2 regions of the Pseudomonas sp. GW821-FHT12A04 genome follow, and region 1 is predicted to be linked to the other one. Evidence: riboswitches for the same ligand, from Rfam matches in the RefSeq annotation. Region 1 holds a riboswitch; the other holds the start of a gene.

Region 1 (3,405 bases):
ACGCGATATGCATCGCCAGGTCACGGGGGCCAAGCCCCTGTTCGCTGGCGCGCCAGCCGGGTTCGTTGTCCTGGGCGCAAATCGCCTGGATCACCGGGATATTGCGGCGAAACGGGCGCAGATGGGGTGCTTCCGGACTGGATTGAGCGAAGCCAGTGGTGTTCAGAATCACTGAAGCTTCGACTTCATCCAGCCAGTCCTCGACCACCGAGAGGCAGCCGGGCTCTTTCAAGCTGGCCAGCGCAATCGGCAATGGATTCAACCCCGCCGCCTGCAAACGCTGGCAAAAAACATCAATGAACGCGGTGTTCGCCGCCTGCAAATGCGAGCGGTAGAACAGCACCGCCGCCACGGGTTGATCGGCGTGCCAGTCGGCCTGCCAGTCGCTCAGTGCGGCAGAATGTTTGTGCGGATGGTAAATCGCCGTGCGTGGCAGGGTTTGCGGTTCGCCCCAGGTGTAATCACGCGCCAGCCAGCGGTTGGCCAGGCAGCGGAAGAAGTCGAGGGCGTTGCCCATGCCGCCCTGGCGCAGAAACTGCCAGAGCCGGTCGCGATCCTCGGCACCGACGGTGCTCAAGTCGCTGAGCTCCGGGTCCGGGCGATCATCACCCGGCACCAGAATCAGTTGCACGCCGCGCTGCGACAGCTCGACCAGACGCTCGATGCCATAACGCCAATAGGCGATTCCGCCGTGCAGCGAGATCAGAATGACCTTGGCGTGGCGCAAGACTTCATCGACGTACAGGTCAACCGAGGCATGGTTCTGCACCTGCATCGGATTGGCCAGGCGCACGCTCGGGTAATCGTCGGGCAACTGCTGCGCCGCTTCGGCGAGCAGCGCCAGGCTGGAATCGCCGCTGCACAGGACCACCAGCTCGGCGGGGGTTTGTCCAAGGTCGGCAATGTTGTCATCCGACACGAAACCGCCGGGCTGGGTCCTGAGCAGGTGCATGGCTTACACGCTGAGCGCGGCGCGCAATTGCGCTTCGAGAACAGTGGCGTCCAGTTCCTGGCCGATCAGCACCAAGCGAGTGACTCGCGCTTCCTCGGCGCCCCACTGGCGGTCGAAATGCTTGTCAAAACGCGTACCCACGCCCTGGATCAGCAGGCGCATCGGCTTGTTCGGAATCGCCGCAAACCCCTTGACGCGCAGGATGCCGTGCTGGACCACCAGTTGGGTCAGCGCGTCCAGCAGCAGGCTTTCGTCGGCTTGCGGCAGTTCGATGGAGATCGAATCGAAGGCGTCGTGATCGTGGTCATCATGATCGTCGTCGCCATCGTGATGATGGTCGTGGTGGCTGTGGCGGCTGTCGATGTGTTCTTCGGAGCCGACACCGAGGCCGATCAGCACGTCCAGCGGCAGGCGACCACTGCTGGCTTCGATGATTTTCACCGCTGGCGGCAACTCTTCGGCGACTTCCAGGCGCACACGGGCCAGGTCCGTCGGGTTGATCAGGTCGGTTTTGTTGAGGATCACCAGGTCAGCGCTGGCCAATTGGTCGGCGAACAGTTCGTGCAGCGGCGATTCGTGGTCCAGGTTCGGGTCGAGTTTGCGCTGGGCGTCGACCTGATCCGGGAACGCGGCGAAGGTGCCGGCGGCCACGGCCGGGCTGTCGACCACGGTGATTACCGCATCCACCGTGCAGGCACTGCGGATTTCCGGCCACTGGAAGGCCTGCACCAGCGGCTTGGGCAATGCCAGACCGGACGTTTCGATGAGAATGTGGTCCAGATCGCCGCGACGGGCCACCAGTTCGCGCATCACCGGGAAGAATTCTTCCTGGACGGTGCAGCACAGGCAGCCGTTGGCCAGTTCATAGACACGGCCGTTGGCTTCTTCTTCGGTGCAACCGATGGAGCATTGCTTGAGGATTTCGCCGTCGATGCCCAACTCACCAAATTCGTTGACGATCACCGCGATGCGGCGACCCTGGGCGTTGTCGAGCATGTGGCGCAGCAGCGTGGTTTTACCCGAGCCGAGAAAGCCGGTGACGATGGTGACGGGGAGTTTGGCCAGTGTTTTCATCGGATGCCCTATGGCTAAGCTGGCGGGCATACGGGACGACGACCGGCAACGCGCACGCGCGTGCCTGAAGAGTTCGCCACCGGATCACCCCGCCCGGTTGAAAGTGAGAATCTGTGACGAGGCAGGTCTCCTGGCTGACGGTGTGCCGGGCTTGAGCCTGGCATTCGCTGCGCCTTCCCGCCGGCCTCATGGATTGAGTCAGCAGTGGCGTGGCAACGAACATCACCGTTCACAGTTGCGGGGGCAGCCGCGGCATTGACCGCGTTCCCTTCTTAGCTTCGACAAACGCCGAAGAACCTCGAAAGCGCAAGGCTACGCATGGTCTTGGGGCGGGTCAATGTTCATGCTGAGTTCTGTAGCGCCTGTAACGACCCAATCGCGAGCAAGCTCGCTCCCACAGGGGATGGGGCTCTTTGAGAAAAATGCGGTCAAATGTGGGAGCGAGCTTGCTCGCGATTGGGTCGACCCGGTTCCGAATTGAGAACCCCTGCCAATTGACGCCCAACCCCCGCCCATGCTCTCCTACACACCTTGTTACGGGTGCCCTTCACAGGGTGAAACGGGAAACCGGTGAATCATGTGCTTTACTCTTAAGCCATGTCAGTCCGGTGCTGCCCCCGCAACGGTAAGCGAGCGAAGCGTCAGATCCACTGTGCCACTGCGGCATGGGAAGGTGATGCTTTCAGGTCCAGGCGCAAGCCTTTGCCCCTCGTGAGCCCGGAGACCGGCCCGCAACACAAAGTGACCAGTACGATCACTGAACCAACAAACCCGCGGTGGGCGGGCGCTGTTTGAAACCTTGCGCGCCTGGTCGTGCGGGGTTTTGCATGCGCTCTTATTCCCCGCTGACAGACCAGAGGGAAACGCCATGTCGATCATCAGCAGCGCCGAACACACAGCCGCAAGCACCACCTCAACCCTGACCCAACGTTTGGCCGCCGCCGTCTGCGCGTCGATCCTGGGCGCGTGCCTTGTGTATTTCGCCGGTTTCTCGCACATCGAAGCGGTGCACAACGCCGCCCACGATACCCGCCACAGCTCCGCGTTCCCGTGCCATTGAGAGCTGTCGACATGATCAAGCGTATTGCGCAAACCGCAGGTTTCACCGGGCTGCTGGCCGCCCTGTTGCTGACCCTGCTGCAAAGTTTCTGGGTCGCCCCGCTGATTTTGCAGGCCGAGACCTACGAAAAAGCCGAACCGGCCGCTGTTGAAATGCATGAACACGCCGACGGTGCGATGGCTGCTCACACTCATGATGCACAAGCCTGGGAGCCGGAAGATGGCTGGCAGCGCGTGCTGTCGACCACCGGTGGCAACCTGGTGGTGGCGGTCGGTTTCGCCCTGATGCTGGCCGGCCTGTACACCTTGCGTGCGCCGAC
Region 2 (3,405 bases), on a different contig from region 1:
TTGCTCGCGAAGGCGGCTTCAAGGTCAGGCGCAAACAGCGCGGCAATCGCCGAGGGGTTCGACGGAAAATAAAAGTGCACGTAAGAGGCAGTCATCCGCCCCTCACGGTAGACCGCCTCCGCTCCGCGCCCGCCGTTAGGGCTCAAGCCACGGGCAATCGGCGCCAGTTCAGTGGTGGTCAGCGAATGGTGGTAGGTGTGCCCGCGCAGCGAGCCTTCCGGCAGTTCCACCGCTTGCAAAGCCAGCGCTGCGAGGCGCTTTTGCATGACTGCATCACCGGCCAGCAAGCCAACCAGTTCGGCGCGAGTGCCTTCGACATCGGTCAGGGAGTCGAGCAGATACAGCATGCCGCCACACTCGGCGAGCAACGGTTTGCCTGCCTGGTGGTGGGCGCGGATCGCATCGAGCATCGCGGTGTTTTGCGCCAGCGCAACATGATGCAGTTCCGGGTAGCCGCCCGGCAGATACAGGCTGTCCGCCTGCGGCAACGCACGGTCGCGGATCGGCGAGAAGAATGACAACTCGGCGCCCATCGCCCGCAGCAGATCCAGGCTCGCGCCATAGGTGAACGCAAAGGCTTCATCGCGGGCGACGGCAATGCGTACACCGGCCAGCAGCGGTTCGGCCGCGATGACATCAGGGGCGGCGAATTCGACTGCCGGTGGCAGCGCGACCTCGCAACTGCTGGCCAGGGCATCGGCTGCCGCGTCGAGGCGCAGGTCGAGATCGTTCAACTCACTGGCCTGCACCAGCCCCAGGTGCCGGCTCGGCAGTTCGATCCCGGTTTCCCGGGACAGCGCGCCGTACCAGCGCAAACCTTCAGTCAGGCTGCCTTCAAGCAGTTGCGCGTGGCGCAGCGTGCCGACACGATTGGCCAGCACGCCGGCGAATGGCAAGTCCGGCTGATAACGCGCCAGCCCCAGGGCCAATGCGCCAAAGGTCTGGGCCATGGCGGTGCCATCGATCACCCCCAGCACCGGCACACCGAAATGCCGCGCCAAATCGGCGCTCGACGGCGTACCGTCGAACAACCCCATGACGCCTTCGATCAGGATCAGGTCGGCTTCAGCGGCGGCTTCCCACAGCAACCGGCGACTCTCCTGCTCGCCGACCATCCACATGTCCAGCTGATACACTGGCGCACCGCTGGCGCGCTCGAGGATCATCGGATCGAGAAAGTCGGGCCCGCACTTGAACACTCGGACCTTGCGCCCCTGATTGCGATGCAATCGGGCCAGTGCCGCGGTGACGGTGGTCTTGCCCTGGCCAGAGGCCGGCGCGGCAATCAGTACCGCCGGACAGTGCCGAGGCTGACTCACAATTCGACGCCTTTCTGCGCTTTGATCCCGGCTTGAAAGGCGTGCTTGATCACGCCCATTTCGGTGACGGTGTCAGCCATCTCGATCATCTCCGGCTTGGCGGCACGACCGGTGACCACCACGTGTTGCATCGGCGGTCGGGCCTGCAAGTCGCTGAGCACCTGATCGAGATCGAGGTAGCCGTGCTTGAGGGCGATGTTCAGCTCATCGAGCACCACCAGACCGATGGATGGATCGCGCAGCAGTTGCTGCGACACCGCCCAGGCGGCTTCGGCGGCGGCGATGTCGCGCTGGCGGTCCTGGGTTTCCCAGGTAAAGCCTTCGCCCATCACATGAAAACGCACCTGCTCGGGAAAGCGCCGGAAGAACAACTCCTCCCCCGTACTGTTGCGGCCCTTGATGAACTGCACCACGCCGCATTGCATGCCGTGCCCCATGGCGCGGGCAAGCATGCCGAAGGCCGAACTGCTCTTGCCCTTGCCGTTGCCGGTCAGCACCAGCAGCAGGCCACACTCGTTCGGGGAATTGGCGATGCGCTCGTCGATCACGGCTTTTTTGCGCTGCATGCGCGCCAGGTGGCGTTCGTCACGATCGGGGGTATCAGTCATGGGGGAGCTCTCCGTTTAGGCAGGAATAACGGCGGGCGGGCACAAGAATAGAAGGCAACAAGCCTGGCATCGCCCACCGTGATGCCGCTGGATGAATCAGGCCGGTCTCCGGGCTCATGAGTGGCCGCGGGGCCAGACCGTGCGCCTTCCCGCATCAAATCGACACAGTGGCATCACACACAGTTTTCACTCATTTACCGTTGCGGGGGCAGCGCCGGAATTGCGGGCCTTCGACCAACAGAAGGACTCACTCACCGGCTTCCCTGTTTCACTCTGTCGACCCAAGCCACAGAGCACCTGAAACAAGCCGCGAAGGTTAGAGGGTTGGGGGTGGAGCGTCAATTAAAGCCGGGAGGCCATCGACCGAATAACTGCCATCAATCAATAAACTGACGTCAATCTTGTGCCACGCTCCCAGCGGTGATATCAAAGAGCCACAAACTCACAACACAACAACAAGGGTGAGCCCATGCAAGGCATGATCATCAGCAATCCAAAGCTGGAATTCCTGCGCCCGGTGCTCGAACGCTGGTTCGAATGCATCGACCGTTACAACGCCGTCCGCGGTGATGGCGACACACCGTACTGGCACGACGAGAAGGCCAATCTCGGACTGCTGTCTGCCGCCGCCTGGATGGCCGAGATGGTCACGCTGCAACAGACGCCCACCCGCAAGCAGACCGAAGAAGGCGAACGCAACAGCCGCGCCGACCTGCTCCTGGCTTCACCCGAAACCCGCGCCTACATCCAGACCAGCCAGCGCTGGCCACGGGTCAACAGCCTCAACCTGACCCAGGCCCTGCTCGACATCGCCAGCGATGCCAAGCGCCTGAGCCACGCCAGCGACCTGAAACTCGGCTGCCTGTTCGTCGCCCCGCAAAAAGCCCAGCAGGGCGCCACACCGGAAGAGCTCCAGGACATGGTCGATGACCTGCAAAAAGAACTCAGCTGCGCTGTCGCCTGGTATTTCCCCTATGCCTACCGCAAGTTGCGCAACGAAGCCGGCAACTATCACCCCGGCATTGCAGTGCTGTTCAAGGAAGCACGTGGCTAAGGGTTGAACCATCGGACGACAACGCGCCTCTATGATTAGAACAAGGCACTCATAGGGAAGACCCGCATGCGCACGCCCCCGCTCGTTCTCGTTATCGCGTTCTGCGGAGGGCTCGCTGCTTGTGGCGGGACCGCCCGCCTGCAAGTCTCCGACGGCACGGGTCCTTCGCCTCAACTGCCAGAACCCGACAAAACCCTGATCCCGACCGTGAACATCGCCCCGGCCATCGGCTGGCCGCAGGGTGCGAAGCCCATCGCCGCCAATGGCACCCAAGTGGCCGCTTTTGCCGAAGACCTGGATCACCCACGCTGGCTTTATGTACTGCCCAATGGCGATGTGCTGGTCGCGGAAACCAATGCACCCCCCAAACCCGAAGACGGCAAAGGCATTCGCGGCTGGATCATGAAGAAATTCATGGGGCGTG

The links. A riboswitch is a leader RNA that binds a small molecule or an ion and turns the genes downstream of it on or off. The one in region 1 is predicted to bind cobalamin.
Region 2: another riboswitch for cobalamin. It lies ahead of cobO (cob(I)yrinic acid a,c-diamide adenosyltransferase); the one in region 1 lies ahead of cobW (cobalamin biosynthesis protein CobW).

The regions. Positions count from the first base shown of each region.
Region 1 is NZ_JBXAQZ010000021.1:67,552-70,956, forward strand. It holds gene cobN (cobaltochelatase subunit CobN) at 1-952, opposite strand, end outside; gene cobW (cobalamin biosynthesis protein CobW) at 956-2,026, opposite strand; cobalamin riboswitch at 2,130-2,342, opposite strand; cobalamin riboswitch at 2,548-2,773, shown strand; gene AC1RS8_RS26695 (CbtB domain-containing protein) at 2,895-3,086, shown strand; gene AC1RS8_RS26700 (CbtA family protein) at 3,098-3,405, shown strand, end outside.
Region 2 is NZ_JBXAQZ010000022.1:34,724-38,128, reverse strand. It holds gene AC1RS8_RS26900 (cobyrinic acid a,c-diamide synthase CobB) at 1-1,319, opposite strand, end outside; gene cobO (cob(I)yrinic acid a,c-diamide adenosyltransferase) at 1,316-1,927, opposite strand; cobalamin riboswitch at 2,010-2,243, opposite strand; gene AC1RS8_RS26890 (hypothetical protein) at 2,397-2,981, shown strand; gene AC1RS8_RS26885 (PQQ-dependent sugar dehydrogenase) at 3,048-3,405, shown strand, end outside.